2 regions of the Alkaliphilus sp. B6464 genome follow, and region 2 is predicted to be linked to the other one. Evidence: a T-box and tRNA genes for the amino acid it is inferred to sense, from the RefSeq annotation. Region 2 holds a T-box; the other holds one or more tRNA genes.
The links. A T-box is a leader RNA that pairs with one kind of tRNA and senses whether it is charged. The one in region 2 lies ahead of ileS (isoleucine--tRNA ligase), so its partner is inferred to be a tRNA-Ile.
Positions count from the first base shown of each region.

Region 1 (8,790 bases), 1.3 Mb from region 2:
GACTCTTGGGGGAGATAAGCCTGTTATCCCCGGGGTAGCTTTTATCCGTTGAGCGATGGCCCTTCCACTCGGAACCACCGGATCACTAAGCCCGACTTTCGTCCTTGCTCGACCTGTATGTCTCGCAATCAAGCTCCCTTTTGCCTTTACACTCTACGCACGATTTCCGACCGTGCTGAGGGAACCTTTGGGCGCCTCCGTTACTTTTTGGGAGGCGACCGCCCCAGTCAAACTGCCCACCTGACAGTGTCCCAAGACTGGATTCACAGTCTATGGTTAGAACTTCAGTACTACAAGAGTGGTATCCCAACGATGACTCCACTGAGACTGGCGTCCCAGCTTCTAAGTCTCCCACCTATGCTGTACATGTAGCACCGAAATCCAATGTCAAGTTGCAGTAAAGCTCCACGGGGTCTTTCCGTCCTGTCGCGGGTAACCAGCATCTTCACTGGTATTACAATTTCACCGGGTCTATTGTTGAGACAGCGCCCAAATCGTTACGCCTTTCGTGCGGGTCGGAACTTACCCGACAAGGAATTTCGCTACCTTAGGACCGTTATAGTTACGGCCGCCGTTTACTGGGGCTTAAGTTCATTGCTTCGCAGATGCTAACAATTCCCCTTAACCTTCCAGCACCGGGCAGGCGTCAGCCCCTATACGTCGTCTTTCGACTTAGCAGAGACCTATGTTTATGGTAAACAGTCGCTTGGGCCTATTCTCTGCGGCCGGTTGAGGCTTACAGAGTAAATCTTTAACCAAAACCGGCTCCCCTTATCCCGAAGTTACGGGGTCATTTTGCCGAGTTCCTTAACAATAGTTCTCCCGATCGTCTTAGGATTCTCTCCTCACCTACCTGTGTCGGTTTGCGGTACGGGCACCTAGAAATCTCGATAGAAGCTTTTCTCGACAGTGTGGAATCAGCCAGTTCGCTACTTAAATTTCGCTCCCCATCACTTCTCAGGATTAATGTTAAAAGGGATTTGCCTCTTCTAACTCCCTACCAGCTTAGACGCACACAACCAACGGTGCGCTGAGCCTATCCTACTGTGTCACTCCATCTCTCAAACGATTTTAGGTGGTACAGGAATTTCAACCTGTTGTCCATCGCCTACGCCTTTCGGCCTGGGCTTAGGTCCCGACTAACCCTGAGCGGACGAGCCTTCCTCAGGAAACCTTAGGTTTTCGACGGGCAGGATTCTCACCTGCCTCTCGTTACTCATGCCAACATTCTCACTTCTATACAGTCCACTGCTCCTTCCGGTACAGCTTCAACCTATATAGAACGCTCGCCTACCATCCTTACGGATCCATAGCTTCGGTGATACGTTTGAGCCCCGGACATTTTCGGCGCAGAATCACTCGACCAGTGAGCTATTACGCACTCTTTGAATGAATGGCTGCTTCTAAGCCAACATCCTGGTTGTCTATGCAACTCCACATCCTTTTCCACTTAACGTATACTTTGGGACCTTAGCTGATGGTCTGGGCTCTTTCCCTCTTGACTACGGATCTTATCACTCGCAGTCTGACTCCCGAGTAAAAGATAACGGCATTCGGAGTTTGATAGGTTTTGGTAACCGGTGAAGGCCCCTAGACCATTCAGTGCTCTACCTCCGTATCTCTTAACCTCGAGGCTAGCCCTAAAGCTATTTCGGCGAGAACCAGCTATCTCCGGGCTCGATTGGAATTTCACCGCTACCCACAGTTCATCCGGTGACTTTTCAACGTCAATCGGTTCGGACCTCCACGAAATTTTACTTCCGCTTCATCCTGACCATGGGTAGGTCGCCCGGTTTCGGGTCTACGGCATGAAACTAGACGCCCTATTAAGACTCGGTTTCCCTACGGCTTCGCACCATAGGTGCTTAACCTTGCTCCATACCGTAACTCGTTGGCCCGTTCTACAAAAAGTACGCGGTCACACATAAAAAGTGCTCCCACAGTTTGTAAGCAGAAGGTTTCAGGTTCTATTTCACTCCCCTTCCGGGGTTCTTTTCACCTTTCCCTCACGGTACTATGCGCTATCGGTCACCAGGTAGTATTTAGCCTTGGGGGGTGGTCCCCCCTGCTTCCCACAAGGTTTCACGTGCCTCGTGGTACTCTGGATCACGGTCTAGAATATCATCGTTTCATGTACAGGACTATTACCTTCTATGGTGAGTCTTTCCAAACCTCTTCTATTACGATGAGTCATCATATATGACCGGTCCGCAACCCCGATAGAGAAAACCCTATCGGTTTGGGCTTATCCCCTTTCGCTCGCCGCTACTTAGGGAATCGATTTTTCTTTCTCTTCCTCAGGGTACTTAGATGTTTCAGTTCCCCTGGTATGTCTTCTATTACCTATTGATTGAGTAATAGATACTTAGGTATTAACCTAAGTAGGTTTCCCCATTCGGAAATCCCCGGATCAAAGATTGCTTGCATCTCCCCGAGGCTTATCGCAGCTTACCACGTCCTTCATCGACTCCTGGTGCCAAGGCATCCGCCTTCTGCCCTTATTAGCTTGACCAAAGCTATTCGCAGTTTCGCATTACAAATTTGTTTACTCCCTTACGGTCGCACAAATTTGATGCTCATTGCGTTTGACCTACCTTCGACTTGCTTTGCAAATCCGGTTAGGTCATAATCTAACATTGTGTAGTTTTCAAGGAACTATTTTAGTGGTGGGCTCAAGTGGACTCGAACCACCGACCTCACGCTTATCAGGCGTGCGCTCTAACCACCTGAGCTATGAGCCCTGATGCTTCAATCTCCCAAATCTTCAATTTAGCGTGATTGGAGTACTTTTAGCACTTGAATTTTTAAGTTTAAGCTTAAAAATGAGTGTGATAGACGACTTTCGGCAATAGCCGAGTTTCATCTTGAAAGACAAGAAGTCTCTCAAAACTAAACAGTATAGATTGCCAATTCTCCTTAGAAAGGAGGTGATCCAGCCGCACCTTCCGATACGGCTACCTTGTTACGACTTCACCCCAGTCATTGGCTTCACCTTCGACAGCTTCCTCCAATAAAGGTTGGATAGCTGGCTTCGGGTGCTTCCGACTCCCGTGGTGTGACGGGCGGTGTGTACAAGACCCGGGAACGCATTCACCGCGACATTCTGATCCGCGATTACTAGCAACTCCGACTTCATGTGGGCGAGTTTCAGCCCACAATCCGAACTGGGACCGATTTTGTAGGATTCGCTCCGGATTACTCCTTGGCTGCCCGTTGTATCGGCCATTGTAGCACGTGTGTAGCCCTGAACATAAGGGGCATGATGATTTGACGTCATCCCCACCTTCCTCCGAGTTATCCCCGGCAGTCTCTCTAGAGTGCCCAGCCGAACTGCTGGCAACTAAAGACAAGGGTTGCGCTCGTTGCGGGACTTAACCCAACATCTCACGACACGAGCTGACGACAACCATGCACCACCTGTCACCTCAGTCCCCGAAGGGAAGGCTTCGATTAAAAAGCTGTCCGAGGGATGTCAAGTCCAGGTAAGGTTCTTCGCGTTGCTTCGAATTAAACCACATGCTCCGCTGCTTGTGCGGGTCCCCGTCAATTCCTTTGAGTTTCATTCTTGCGAACGTACTCCCCAGGCGGAGTGCTTAATGCGTTAACTGCGGCACCGAGGTTTGACCCCCAACACCTAGCACTCATCGTTTACGGCGTGGACTACCAGGGTATCTAATCCTGTTCGCTACCCACGCTTTCGTGCCTCAGCGTCAGTTGCAGTCCAGAGAGTCGCCTTCGCCACTGGTGTTCCTCCTAATATCTACGCATTTCACCGCTACACTAGGAATTCCACTCTCCTCTCCTGCACTCAAGCCCTACAGTTTCAAAGGCTTACTACGGTTGAGCCGTAGCCTTTAACCTCTGACCCATAGGGCCGCCTACGCACCCTTTACGCCCAATGATTCCGGATAACGCTTGCCCCCTACGTATTACCGCGGCTGCTGGCACGTAGTTAGCCGGGGCTTCCTCCTAAGGTACCGTCATTATCTTCCCTTAGGACAGAGCTTTACGACTCGAAAGCCTTCATCGCTCACGCGGCGTTGCTGCATCAGGGTTTCCCCCATTGTGCAATATTCCCCACTGCTGCCTCCCGTAGGAGTCTGGACCGTGTCTCAGTTCCAGTGTGGCCGTTCACCCTCTCAGGCCGGCTACTGATCGTCGCCTTGGTGAGCCATTACCTCACCAACTAGCTAATCAGACGCGGGCCCATCCTATACCGAAATTCTTTGACCTTTTAGGGATGCCCCTAAAAGGTATTATGGGGTATTAGCAATGGTTTCCCATTGTTATTCCCCTGTACAGGGTAGGTTGCCCACGCGTTACTCACCCGTCCGCCGCTAAATTAAAATCATTCCACCCGAAGGCTTCCTGAAAATAACTCCGCTCGACTTGCATGTGTTAGGCACGCCGCCAGCGTTCATCCTGAGCCAGGATCAAACTCTTAATAAAAAATTTCTGGGTACCATCTTTTAAAGATGGATTTATTATTTGCTGGCTTAATCTATACTGTTTAGTTTTCAAAGACCTCTTCAAGGGCTTGTGCCCCCTCGCCTTGTTTCGGCGACTTATTTAATATATCACATCTGAAATATTATGTCAACGTTTTTTTAATTTATTTTCAAACTTTTAAATTCCAACTATATAACTACTTTTTACTATGACAACCTTTGAAATATAGATATACTATATAAAATAAAAAGATAATTATAATTTTAGTGAAAATAAAAAAAGAGACTTGTATCATTCAATCTCTTCATTGGTGCCCAGAGGCGGAATCGAACCACCGACACGGGGATTTTCAGTCCCCTGCTCTACCGACTGAGCTATCTGGGCCTGTTTATTATTTAAATGGTGGGCTCAAGTGGACTCGAACCACCGACCTCACGCTTATCAGGCGTGCGCTCTAACCACCTGAGCTATGAGCCCATAAATAAATTGGAGCGGAAGACGGGACTCGAACCCGCGACCCTCGCCTTGGCAAGGCGATGCTCTACCACTGAGCCACTTCCGCATGCTTCAATCACCCAAATTAAAAATTTGGTGTGAGTGGAGTACTCAGCACTAACTGAGTTTCCTTGAAATATTTTAATATAATGGTGCGGGTGAAGGGAGTCGAACCCCCACGGTTGCCCGCTAGATCCTAAGTCTAGTGCGTCTGCCAATTCCGCCACACCCGCATATTAAATTAATGGTGGAGGGAGAAGGATTCGAACCTTCGAAGTCGTTGACAACAGATTTACAGTCTGCCCCCTTTGGCCGCTCGGGAACCCCTCCGTACAAATAATGGAGCTGGTGATGGGATTCGAACCCGCGACCTGCTGATTACAAATCAGCTGCTCTGGCCAACTGAGCTACACCAGCATACTGTGATTACAGTACTCAGCAAATGCTGAGTTACCTTTTGAAAATATATTAAAATTGGCGACCTGGAAGGGACTCGAACCCTCGACCTCCAGCGTGACAGGCTGGCATTCTAACCATCTGAACTACCAGGCCAATTTTGGTGGGCGCAACAGGACTTGAACCTGTGACCCCCTGCTTGTAAGGCAGGTGCTCTCCCAGCTGAGCTATGCGCCCGAAATTTGGTGACCCCTAGGGGAATCGAACCCCTGTTACCGCCGTGAAAGGGCGGTGTCTTGACCGCTTGACCAAGGGGCCAAAATGGTTGCGGGGACAGGACTTGAACCTGTGACCTTCGGGTTATGAACCGAACGCTCTAGCCAACTAAGCTATGCCGCCAAAATGGTTGCGGGGACAGGACTTGAACCTGTGACCTTCGGGTTATGAGCCCGACGAGCTACCAACTGCTCCACCCCGCGATATGTTTCAATCATCTAAATCTTTGATTTAGTTTGATTGGAATACTCAGCATTAGCTGAGTTTCATTTTAAAAATGGTGCCGAAGACCGGAATCGAACCGGTACGATCTTGAAGGACCGCAGGATTTTAAGTCCTGTGCGTCTGCCAGTTCCGCCACTTCGGCACACTTATGGCTCCAGAGAGAGGACTCGAACCTCCAACCTACCGGTTAACAGCCGGGTGCTCCACCATTGAGCTACTCTGGAACATAATATCGCAGCGACCTACTCTCCCAGGCAGCTTCCCGCCAAGTACCATCAGCGCTGAAGGGCTTAACTACTGTGTTCGGTATGGGAACAGGTGTGACCCCTTCGCTATTGCCACGATATTGCAATCACCCAAATCTTTGATTTGGTGTGAATGGAGTACTCAGCGTTAGCCGAGTTTCCTTCAAATTAAAATCAAGTTGTATTTCAACTGGATTTTAATCATACCACTTTAATAAGTAATATGTCAAGAGAAAATTATTCCCTCAAAACTATACAATGTTAGAATATATTTGGTCAAGCCCTCGACCTATTAGTACCTATCAGCTAAGTACATTGCTGCACTTACACCCTAGGCCTATCAACCAAGTAGTCTTCTTGGGGTCTTACCTCCTTACGGAGTGGGAAATCTTATCTTGAGGGGGGCTTCGTGCTTAGATGCCTTCAGCACTTATCCCTTCCGCACTTAGCTACCCAGCGATGCTCTTGGCAGAACAACTGGTACACCAGAGGTGCGTCCATCCCGGTCCTCTCGTACTAAGGACAGCTCCTCTCAAATTTCCTGCGCCCGCGACGGATAGGGACCGAACTGTCTCACGACGTTCTGAACCCAGCTCGCGTACCACTTTAATGGGCGAACAGCCCAACCCTTGGGACCTACTACAGCCCCAGGATGTGATGAGCCGACATCGAGGTGCCAAACCTCCCCGTCGATGTGGACTCTTGGGGGAGATAAGCCTGTTATCCCCGGGGTAGCTTTTATCCGTTGAGCGATGGCCCTTCCACTCGGAACCACCGGATCACTAAGCCCGACTTTCGTCCTTGCTCGACCTGTATGTCTCGCAATCAAGCTCCCTTTTGCCTTTACACTCTACGCACGATTTCCGACCGTGCTGAGGGAACCTTTGGGCGCCTCCGTTACTTTTTGGGAGGCGACCGCCCCAGTCAAACTGCCCACCTGACAGTGTCCCAAGACTGGATTCACAGTCTATGGTTAGAACTTCAGTACTACAAGAGTGGTATCCCAACGATGACTCCACTGAGACTGGCGTCCCAGCTTCTAAGTCTCCCACCTATGCTGTACATGTAGCACCGAAATCCAATGTCAAGTTGCAGTAAAGCTCCACGGGGTCTTTCCGTCCTGTCGCGGGTAACCAGCATCTTCACTGGTATTACAATTTCACCGGGTCTATTGTTGAGACAGCGCCCAAATCGTTACGCCTTTCGTGCGGGTCGGAACTTACCCGACAAGGAATTTCGCTACCTTAGGACCGTTATAGTTACGGCCGCCGTTTACTGGGGCTTAAGTTCATTGCTTCGCAGATGCTAACAATTCCCCTTAACCTTCCAGCACCGGGCAGGCGTCAGCCCCTATACGTCGTCTTTCGACTTAGCAGAGACCTATGTTTATGGTAAACAGTCGCTTGGGCCTATTCTCTGCGGCCGGTTGAGGCTTACAGAGTAAATCTTTAACCAAAACCGGCTCCCCTTATCCCGAAGTTACGGGGTCATTTTGCCGAGTTCCTTAACAATAGTTCTCCCGATCGTCTTAGGATTCTCTCCTCACCTACCTGTGTCGGTTTGCGGTACGGGCACCTAGAAATCTCGATAGAAGCTTTTCTCGACAGTGTGGAATCAGCCAGTTCGCTACTTAAATTTCGCTCCCCATCACTTCTCAGGATTAATGTTAAAAGGGATTTGCCTCTTCTAACTCCCTACCAGCTTAGACGCACACAACCAACGGTGCGCTGAGCCTATCCTACTGTGTCACTCCATCTCTCAAACGATTTTAGGTGGTACAGGAATTTCAACCTGTTGTCCATCGCCTACGCCTTTCGGCCTGGGCTTAGGTCCCGACTAACCCTGAGCGGACGAGCCTTCCTCAGGAAACCTTAGGTTTTCGACGGGCAGGATTCTCACCTGCCTCTCGTTACTCATGCCAACATTCTCACTTCTATACAGTCCACTGCTCCTTCCGGTACAGCTTCAACCTATATAGAACGCTCGCCTACCATCCTTACGGATCCATAGCTTCGGTGATACGTTTGAGCCCCGGACATTTTCGGCGCAGAATCACTCGACCAGTGAGCTATTACGCACTCTTTGAATGAATGGCTGCTTCTAAGCCAACATCCTGGTTGTCTATGCAACTCCACATCCTTTTCCACTTAACGTATACTTTGGGACCTTAGCTGATGGTCTGGGCTCTTTCCCTCTTGACTACGGATCTTATCACTCGCAGTCTGACTCCCGAGTAAAAGATAACGGCATTCGGAGTTTGATAGGTTTTGGTAACCGGTGAAGGCCCCTAGACCATTCAGTGCTCTACCTCCGTATCTCTTAACCTCGAGGCTAGCCCTAAAGCTATTTCGGCGAGAACCAGCTATCTCCGGGCTCGATTGGAATTTCACCGCTACCCACAGTTCATCCGGTGACTTTTCAACGTCAATCGGTTCGGACCTCCACGAAATTTTACTTCCGCTTCATCCTGACCATGGGTAGGTCGCCCGGTTTCGGGTCTACGGCATGAAACTAGACGCCCTATTAAGACTCGGTTTCCCTACGGCTTCGCACCATAGGTGCTTAACCTTGCTCCATACCGTAACTCGTTGGCCCGTTCTACAAAAAGTACGCGGTCACACATAAAAAGTGCTCCCACAGTTTGTAAGCAGAAGGTTTCAGGTTCTATTTCACTCCCCTTCCGGGGTTCTTTTCACCTTTCCCT
Region 1 is NZ_CP058557.1:569,156-577,945, forward strand. Features, by position in the region: rRNA gene HYG84_RS02615 (23S ribosomal RNA) at 1-2,512, opposite strand, end outside; tRNA gene HYG84_RS02620 (tRNA-Ile) at 2,665-2,741, opposite strand; rRNA gene HYG84_RS02625 (16S ribosomal RNA) at 2,921-4,449, opposite strand; tRNA gene HYG84_RS02630 (tRNA-Phe) at 4,758-4,833, opposite strand; tRNA gene HYG84_RS02635 (tRNA-Ile) at 4,850-4,926, opposite strand; tRNA gene HYG84_RS02640 (tRNA-Gly) at 4,937-5,011, opposite strand; tRNA gene HYG84_RS02645 (tRNA-Leu) at 5,095-5,177, opposite strand; tRNA gene HYG84_RS02650 (tRNA-Tyr) at 5,190-5,274, opposite strand; tRNA gene HYG84_RS02655 (tRNA-Thr) at 5,285-5,361, opposite strand; tRNA gene HYG84_RS02660 (tRNA-Asp) at 5,420-5,496, opposite strand; tRNA gene HYG84_RS02665 (tRNA-Val) at 5,502-5,577, opposite strand; tRNA gene HYG84_RS02670 (tRNA-Glu) at 5,584-5,658, opposite strand; tRNA gene HYG84_RS02675 (tRNA-Met) at 5,744-5,819, opposite strand; tRNA gene HYG84_RS02680 (tRNA-Leu) at 5,895-5,983, opposite strand; tRNA gene HYG84_RS02685 (tRNA-Asn) at 5,991-6,065, opposite strand; rRNA gene rrf (5S ribosomal RNA) at 6,071-6,187, opposite strand; rRNA gene HYG84_RS02695 (23S ribosomal RNA) at 6,359-8,790, opposite strand, start outside.
Region 1: it encodes a tRNA-Ile, which carries the amino acid that the T-box ahead of ileS (isoleucine--tRNA ligase) is inferred to sense. The anticodon was not compared.

Region 2 (8,790 bases):
ACCAAGCGATAACGCCAAGATAAGGTGATCCTGCATTCTGAAATACAGACCCTGTTTTTAGGAAAATACCAGAACCTATTATGACTCCTACAACAATAGAGATAGCTTGTGAAAATGTGATTGATTTTTTCAAGTTTTGCTGAGACAAATACTTCTCCTCCTTGTTTGGAAATTCTTCATTTAGTGATAAACTAAGGCTCAGTTTAGAGGGAGTTAAAATTAATACTGAACGCAAGTCGTGTTATCCAGGTACTATGTAATTCTAAATGTTTACTTATAATAGGTGAAGGTTTAGAATTACAGGTCAATGGGCAAATAAGTAAGAATATTACTATTATTATCTGTAATACAAGTTAAAATTATAACATTTGCTAATTTATTAAGCAATATATAATAAGGACCATTTTTGTAGATGAGTTATATAGAATTTAGAAAATATCAACAGAAATTATTAATAATAGTATTATTTTGCAAGTTTTATTTGAAAGTATGCAATAATTGTAGCTTTAGTGAAGCTAATAGAGAAAAAGATAGACTACATCAGTAAAATGGGATTATGGTCAAGATTACAGCTTATTATTAAAAACTAGAAGATTTACAACTATATTGGTGAAGAATATAATATATATAATTAAGATGAACTATGCTAGTTAACAATTAACAAAGCTTGAAATAGTAAATGTCCTTTGAGAGGTAGGATGAATTAAATGAAAAGTCTAGTGTATATGGGCTTAGATGTGGGATCAACGACTGTTAAATTAGTTATTTTAGATAAGAACTATAAAATTATATATAGCCGGTATGAAAGACACTTTGCTGACATTAAAAAGACAATACAGCAACTTATAAATGATGCCTACATTAATTTAAAAGACCGAGATGTAGTTATAATGACAACTGGATCTGGTGGATTGGCTGTTTCTAAATGGCTTGATATTTCCTTTATTCAAGAGGTAATTTCCAGCACAAAAGCAATAGAGCGGTTTTGTCCACAGACAGATATTGTAATAGAACTAGGTGGAGAAGATGCAAAGATCACCTATTTAGCAGGGCAAATTGAACAAAGAATGAATGGAACATGTGCAGGTGGAACTGGAGCCTTTATAGATCAGATGGCGGCCCTGCTTCATACCGATGCTATGGGTCTAAATGAATTAGCAAAAAAACACAATACGATATATCCTATTGCTTCTAGATGTGGGGTTTTTGCTAAAACTGATGTACAACCTCTATTGAATGAGGGTGCGGCAAAGGAAGATATTGCAGCATCAGTTCTTCAAGCAGTTGTAAATCAGACTATAGGGGGGCTTGCATGTGGAAAGCCTATTAAAGGAAATGTAGCCTTTTTAGGGGGACCTTTATACTTTTTATCAGAACTTAGGAAGCGATTTATAGAGACCTTACAGTTAAATGAAAAGGAAATAGTATTTCCGAAGGATTCTCAGCTTTTTGTAGCCATAGGTGCAGCACTAGCTTCAAAGGAAGAAAAGAGAATTTCATTTCATAATTTAATTGAAAGAGTCAGCTTATTAGAACATGAAATAAGTAATGAAGTTGGTACATTAAGACCACTATTTCAGAATGAAGATGAGCTTATAGAGTTCAAAAATAGACATAGTAATAATGTGGTAAAAAGAAATAATTTAGAAGAGTACAAAGGAAAGTGTTATTTAGGAATAGATGCAGGCTCAACTACTACAAAACTAGCATTAATTGGTGAGGACGGATCTTTATTATATTCTCACTATGGGAGTAATGGAGGAAGTCCATTTAGATCTACTGTAGATGTACTAAAACATCTTTATAATAGATTACCTGAGCAAGCTCAAATAGTTTACTCTGCAGTAACAGGGTATGGAGAAGCTTTGTTAAAGGCGGCTTTATCAATCGATATTGGAGAGATTGAAACGGTGGCCCACTACAAGGCATCGGAGTTTTTCTTGCCTGGGGTAGAGTTTATTTTAGATATCGGTGGCCAAGATATGAAGTCTATGAGGGTCAAGGATGGGATTATAGATAATATAATGCTAAATGAAGCATGTTCATCTGGATGTGGATCATTTTTAGAAACCTTTGCTCATTCAATGAATTTAAAAATTAGTGAGTTTGCGGAGATTTCATTAAAATCAAAGGCGCCAGTTGACTTAGGCACAAGGTGTACCGTATTTATGAACTCAAGTGTTAAGCAGGCTCAAAAGGAAGGGGCTACCATATCAGATATTGCAGCAGGACTTTCCTATTCTGTAATAAAAAATGCCCTATTTAAAGTAATTAAGATTAGAGATCCTAAAGAGCTTGGGAAAAAGATTATTGTACAAGGAGGAACCTTCCATAATGATGGGGTCCTAAGAGCTTTTGAGTTAGTATCTGGTAGAGAGGTTGTAAGACCTGATATTGCAGGAATTATGGGAGCCTTTGGAGCGGCTTTAATCGCTAGGGAGAGGTATGTTGAGGGAGTTAAAACCAGCCTTCTTAATGAAGAAGACCTGAGAGTTTTTAATATGGAAACCAGTACTAGTAGATGCGGGTTGTGTGGTAATAACTGCCTTTTAACCATTAATAATTTCTCCGATGGCACCAAATTTATTACTGGAAATCGTTGTGAGCGTGGAGCTGGTATTGAAAAGAAAAAAGAAGCTATACCAGATATATATGACTATAAATATAAAAGGGTATTTGCATATAAACCACTAAAGATAGATGAGGCTAAGAGAGGCTCGGTAGGTATTCCAAGAGCATTAAACTTATTTGAAAACTATCCATTTTGGTTTACATTCTTTACAGAGTTAGGCTTTAGAGTAGAATTATCTTCTAGGTCATCTAAGGATGTATTTGAAAAGGGAATAGAAACAATCCCATCTGAATCTGTATGCTACCCTGCGAAGCTGGTACATGGGCATATTATGGGACTTGTAGAAAAAGGACTAAACTTTATTTTTTATCCATGTATTCCCTACGAGAAGAAAGAGCAACCAGGAGCAGACAATCACTATAATTGTCCAATTGTAACATCATATCCAGAGGTTATTAAAAATAATATGGAAATATTAAGGGAAAGAGATATTTTATTTATGAATCCTTTCCTTCCTATAGATGATAGCATAAGGCTTAAGCAACGGCTTTTAGAAGAATTTGCATTTATGAATATTTCTAAAGAAGAAATAAATAAAGCTGTAGATAAGGCTTATGAAGAAGACGAGAGATTTAAGTTAGATATTCGAAACAAGGGAGAGGAAGTACTGAAATATATTGAAGATACGGGCAAAAAGGCAATAGTGCTGGCAGGAAGGCCTTATCAAACAGATCCTGAAATTCATCATGGTATTTCAGAGTTAATTACCTCCTTCGACATGGCTGTTTTAACAGAGGATTCTATTGCACATTTAGGGAATGTAAAAAGACCTTTGGGCGTAGTAGATCAATGGGTATACCATTCAAGACTATATGCTGCTGCCAGTTTTGTAGCAAAAGAGCCTAATCTAGAACTTATTCAGCTTAACTCCTTCGGTTGTGGATTAGATGCTGTTACCACAGATGAAGTAAAAGCAATTTTAGCTAGATGGGGTAAAATATATACTGCATTAAAGATTGATGAAGGAAATAACCTAGGTGCAGCTAGAATTAGAATAAGGTCATTAAAGGCGGCTCTTGATGAAAGAGAAAGAAATGGATTTGTTCCTAAAGAGTTAGATGTGGCATCAGAAAGGGTTATATTTACAAAAGAAATGAAGAAGAATCATACAATTTTAGTACCCCAGATGTCACCTATGCATTTTCAGTTTTTAGAGTATGCTTTTAAGGCTTCAGGATATAATTTGGAAGTACTACCTTCTGTAGATAAAGCAGCGGTAGAAGAAGGACTAAAATATGTAAATAACGATGCTTGCTATCCATCTATTATAGTGGTTGGTCAAATAATAGAAGCTTTAAAGTCTGGAAAATACGATACAAATAATGTTTCTGTAATGATATCTCAAACAGGCGGTGGCTGTCGTGCTACGAATTATGTTGGGTTTTTAAGAAAAGCACTAAAAGATGCAGGTCTAGAGAACATACCTGTAATTTCTATAAATGCTGTAGGATTAGAAAAAAATCCTGGTTTTAAATTAACACCATCTCTACTGCATAGAAGTATGATGGCATTATTGTATGGAGACTTATTTATGAGACTGGTTTATAAAATTAGGCCCTATGAAAAAATACCAGGCTCTACTAATATCTTATATGAAAGTTGGGTAGCAGTATGTAAAGATGCAGTAACTAAGGGTAGTTTTAAGGAATTTAAGCGTAATGTAAGGAATATTGTGAAGGACTTTGATAATTTAGAAATTAAGGATATACAAAAACCACGTGTTGGCCTAGTAGGGGAAATTTTAGTAAAGTTCCATCCGACAGCTAATAATAATATTGTGGATATTTTAGAAGCTGAGGGCGCAGAGGCTGTAATGCCAGACCTAACTGACTTTTTATTATATTCTGCATATGATCATGATTTTAAGTATAGTCATCTTTCTGGAAGTAAAAAAGCTAGAATCATGGGACTTACAGTTGTAAAGATTATAGAATATTATCGTAGGGAAATGAAAATAGTCCTAGATGAAAGTAATAGATTTGAAGCTCCAAAGTCAATTAAAGAGTTGGCCAATAGTGTATCTAAGGTTCTTTCATTAGGAAACCAAACAGGAGAAGGATGGTTTTTAACGGCTGAAATGATAGAATTAATAGAAGGTGGAGCTCCTAATATACTATGCATGCAGCCATTTGCATGTTTACCAAACCATGTAACGGGTAAAGGGATGATTAAGGAGTTAAAAAATAGATATCCTAAATCTAATATTGTTGCTGTAGACTATGATCCTGGTGCCAGTGAGGTTAATCAGCTAAATAGGATAAAACTAATGTTAGCTGTTGCTTTTAAAAACCTAAGTCATGAAGAAGACCATGAGAATGTTTCTGTACAAGGCAAGAATATTGAGAATATTGTACAAGGTTCTTAAAATTCATGTATAATTTTGCTTGACTTTTGTAATACTTCAAGTGTATAATAGAGCATAAAAATAGGTCAATATATTATAGGCATAGAAGAGGACAGTAGTAAAAGGGATCTGCTTTCAGAGACATAATCGGTTGGTGAAAGATTATGACAGTACTTTTTATGAATATCACCTCGGAGCTAAAGGTCTGAAATAATAGTAAGATCTTTCGTAAGCATACGTTACATGCATTGAGTGGTAGAATAGTAAATTATAGTACTTTTAATAGGCTATGGTTTAAGCATTATTCTATAATCAGGGTGGTACCGCGATAAATTCGTCCCTAAGTCTTTAGACTTAGGGATTTTTTATTTGAGCACTTGAAATTCTAAGCAAAGCTTAGAATTGAGTGCGACATAAAGTTTGTGAGTGTGAACGAGCAAATTTTATTTTATGACCTAACCCGATTTGCAAAATTACGCAACTAAAGTTGCTCCATGGCGCACTCAATTTTTAATGGTAATTAAAAATTTCAAGTGCTTAAAGGCAAATCGATGGTAGGTCAAACGCAATGAGCACCAAATTTATACGACCAAAGGAAGTAAATAAATTTGAGTTGCGAAACTGCGTAAATTATAAAATTCTTTGCTACACCTAAATAATATAACCACAGAAAGGATGAGATAAATGAAGGGATTTAAATCACTATCAAATGACCCTATTGCTCAAAGAGAAAATAAGACATCTCAATATTGGGAAGATAATAAGATACTCGACAAAAGTATTGAAAACCGTGAAGGCAAAAAATCATTTGTATTTTACGAAGGACCTCCAACAGCTAACGGCAAACCAGGAATTCACCACGTTATTGCTAGAACACTAAAGGACTCTGTATGTAGATATAAAACTATGACAGGTCACCAAGTAAAGAGAAAGGCAGGATGGGATACCCATGGCCTTCCAGTAGAAATTGAAGTAGAAAAGCAATTAAAGCTTACAAGCAAGCATGAAATTGAAAGCTATGGTATAGATAAATTTAACACTAAATGTAGAGAGTCTGTATTTACCTATGAAAAGCAATGGAGAGAAATGACTAGAAGAATGGGTTACTCCATCGATTTAGATAATCCATACATTACATTAGATAACGATTATATAGAATCTGTATGGTGGATTTTAGATAAGTTCTTTAAAGAAGGTTATATCTATGAAGGACATAAGATACTACCTTATTGCCCACGTTGTGGAACAGGTTTAGCTTCCCACGAAGTTTCACAAGGATATAAGGAAATAAAGTCTAATACAGTTATCGTTCCTTTCAAAGTAAAGGATAAGGATGAATATTTCCTAGTGTGGACAACGACTCCGTGGACATTAGCTGCAAATGTTGCACTAACAGTCCATCCAGAAGTAACATATGTAAAAGTAAAGGCTCAAGACAAGGTTTATTATGTGGCAGAAAAATTAGCTAAAAAATTACTTGGGGAAGAGTTTGAAGTCATTGCAGAATATAAAGGTAAGGATTTAGAGTATATTGAATACGAACAATTAATGCCATTTGTAAAGCCAGATAAAAAGGCATTCTTTGTTACATTGGCAGATTATGTTACAACAGAAGACGGTACAGGAATTGTTCACTCTGCTCCAGCCTTTGGAGAAGATGACTACCAGACAGGAAGAAGATACGATTTACCTGTTCTTCAACCAGTTGATGAGGAAGGAAAATATACAACAACTCCATGGGAAGGCAGATTTGTTATAGACTGTGATGTAGATATTATTAAATGGCTACATGCTGAAGAAAAGCTATTCCATAAGGAAAAGTTTGCTCACAACTATCCACACTGCTGGAGATGTACAACACCACTTTTATATTACGGAAAACCAAGCTGGTATATTGAAATGACTAAGCTAAAAGATCAACTGATTACTAATAACAATTCAGTTAACTGGTACCCAGATTATGTAGGAGAAAAGCGTTTTGGAAACTGGCTAGATAATTTAAATGATTGGGCGATATCAAGAAACCGTTATTGGGGAACACCACTAAACATTTGGAGATGTGAATGTGGTCATACAACATCAGTAGGTTCTAGAGCCGAGCTTGCAGAAAGAGCTATTGAAAATGTAGATGAATCTGTAGAACTACACAGACCTTATGTTGATGATATACATTTAAAATGTGACAAATGTGAAGGTAGGATGACTAGAGTAACAGAAGTAATTGACTGCTGGTTTGATAGTGGGGCTATGCCTTTTGCACAACATCATTATCCGTTTGAAAACAAAGATAACTTTGACGAATTATTCCCAGCAGACTTTATTTGTGAAGGTATCGACCAAACACGTGGTTGGTTCTACTCACTATTAGCTATTTCTACATTTGTAAAGGGAGTTTCTCCATACAAAAATGTACTTGTAAACGACCTTATACTAGACAAAGAAGGTAGAAAGATGTCTAAGTCTAGAGGAAACACAGTAGATCCATTCGAACTATTCGACAAGTACGGAGCAGATGCTCTAAGATGGTATTTACTGTTTGTGTCTCCAGCTTGGACACCAACAAAATTTGATATTGAAGGACTAAAAGAAGTACAGAGCAAGTTCTTTACAACAATCCAAAACGTATATGCATTCTTTACTTTATACGCAAATACAGATGAAATTAATCCAAAGGACTTCTTCATTGAATATAAAGATCGTCCAGAGTTAGACAGATGGATTTTATCTAAATATAACAGCCTAATTGCAGAAGTAACAAAAGAACTAGAAATCTATGACTTAACAAAAGCAGTTAGAAAGATCCAAGACTTCTTAAATGAAGATTTATCTAACTGGTATATTAGAAGGGCAAGACGTCGTTTCTGGGCAACAGAGTTAACAGAGGATAAGAAAGCAGTATATAATACAACCTATGAAGTTTTAGTAGGTATAGCAAAGATGGTAGCACCATTTGCACCATTTATATCTGATGAGATATACCAAAATCTAACAGGTGAAGCATCAGTACATCTAGCGGACTACCCAGTAGTAAACTATGAATTAATAAGTAAAGATGTAGAAGAAAGAATGGACTTGGTTAGAGACTTAGTAGGACTTGGTAGAGCTGCAAGAGCTCAAGCTAAAATTAAGGTTCGTCAACCGCTACAAAAGATACTTGTAGATGGTAAATATGAAGATCTTATTTCAGATTTAGTTCCATTAATAGAAGAGGAGCTAAATATAAAAGAAGTTATATTTGAGAAAAATTTAAGAGATTTTATGAACTTTAGTTTAAAACCAGATTTTAAAACAGCTGGACCTGTACTTGGAAGTAAAATCAAATCATTAGGTAAAGCTTTAGCACAGTTAGAAGCATCTGAAGTTGTACCAAAGTTAGAGGCTGGGGGAAATATAGAACTTGACTTAGATGGTGATATTACTACAATTACTAAGGACTATGTAATGATTACAATTGCGGCTAAAGAAGGCTTTACTGTAGAAATGGCAAATAATTTATTTGTTATTTTAGATACTACATTAACGGAAGAATTAATTAATGAAGGTTTAGCAAGAGAGTTTATTTCTAAAGTACAGCAGATGAGAAAAAGTAGCGGTTTTGAAGTTGCAGACAATATTAATATTTACTTTGATGGTAATGATGAAGTTGCTAAAGCAGTAGAAATTCATAAAGACTATATTATGCAAGAAACCTTAGCTATAACTGTTGAAAGAGTTAAGGATGATAGCTTAGAAAAGCAAAATCTTAATGATCATGATACCGGTATTAAAGTAGAAAAAATTTAATTAATAAAAATAAAACCACACTCCTAGAATA
Region 2 is NZ_CP058557.1:1,828,796-1,837,585, forward strand. Features, by position in the region: gene HYG84_RS08905 (APC family permease) at 1-148, opposite strand, end outside; gene HYG84_RS08910 (2-hydroxyacyl-CoA dehydratase) at 708-4,997, shown strand; T-box leader at 5,071-5,321, shown strand; gene ileS (isoleucine--tRNA ligase) at 5,661-8,759, shown strand.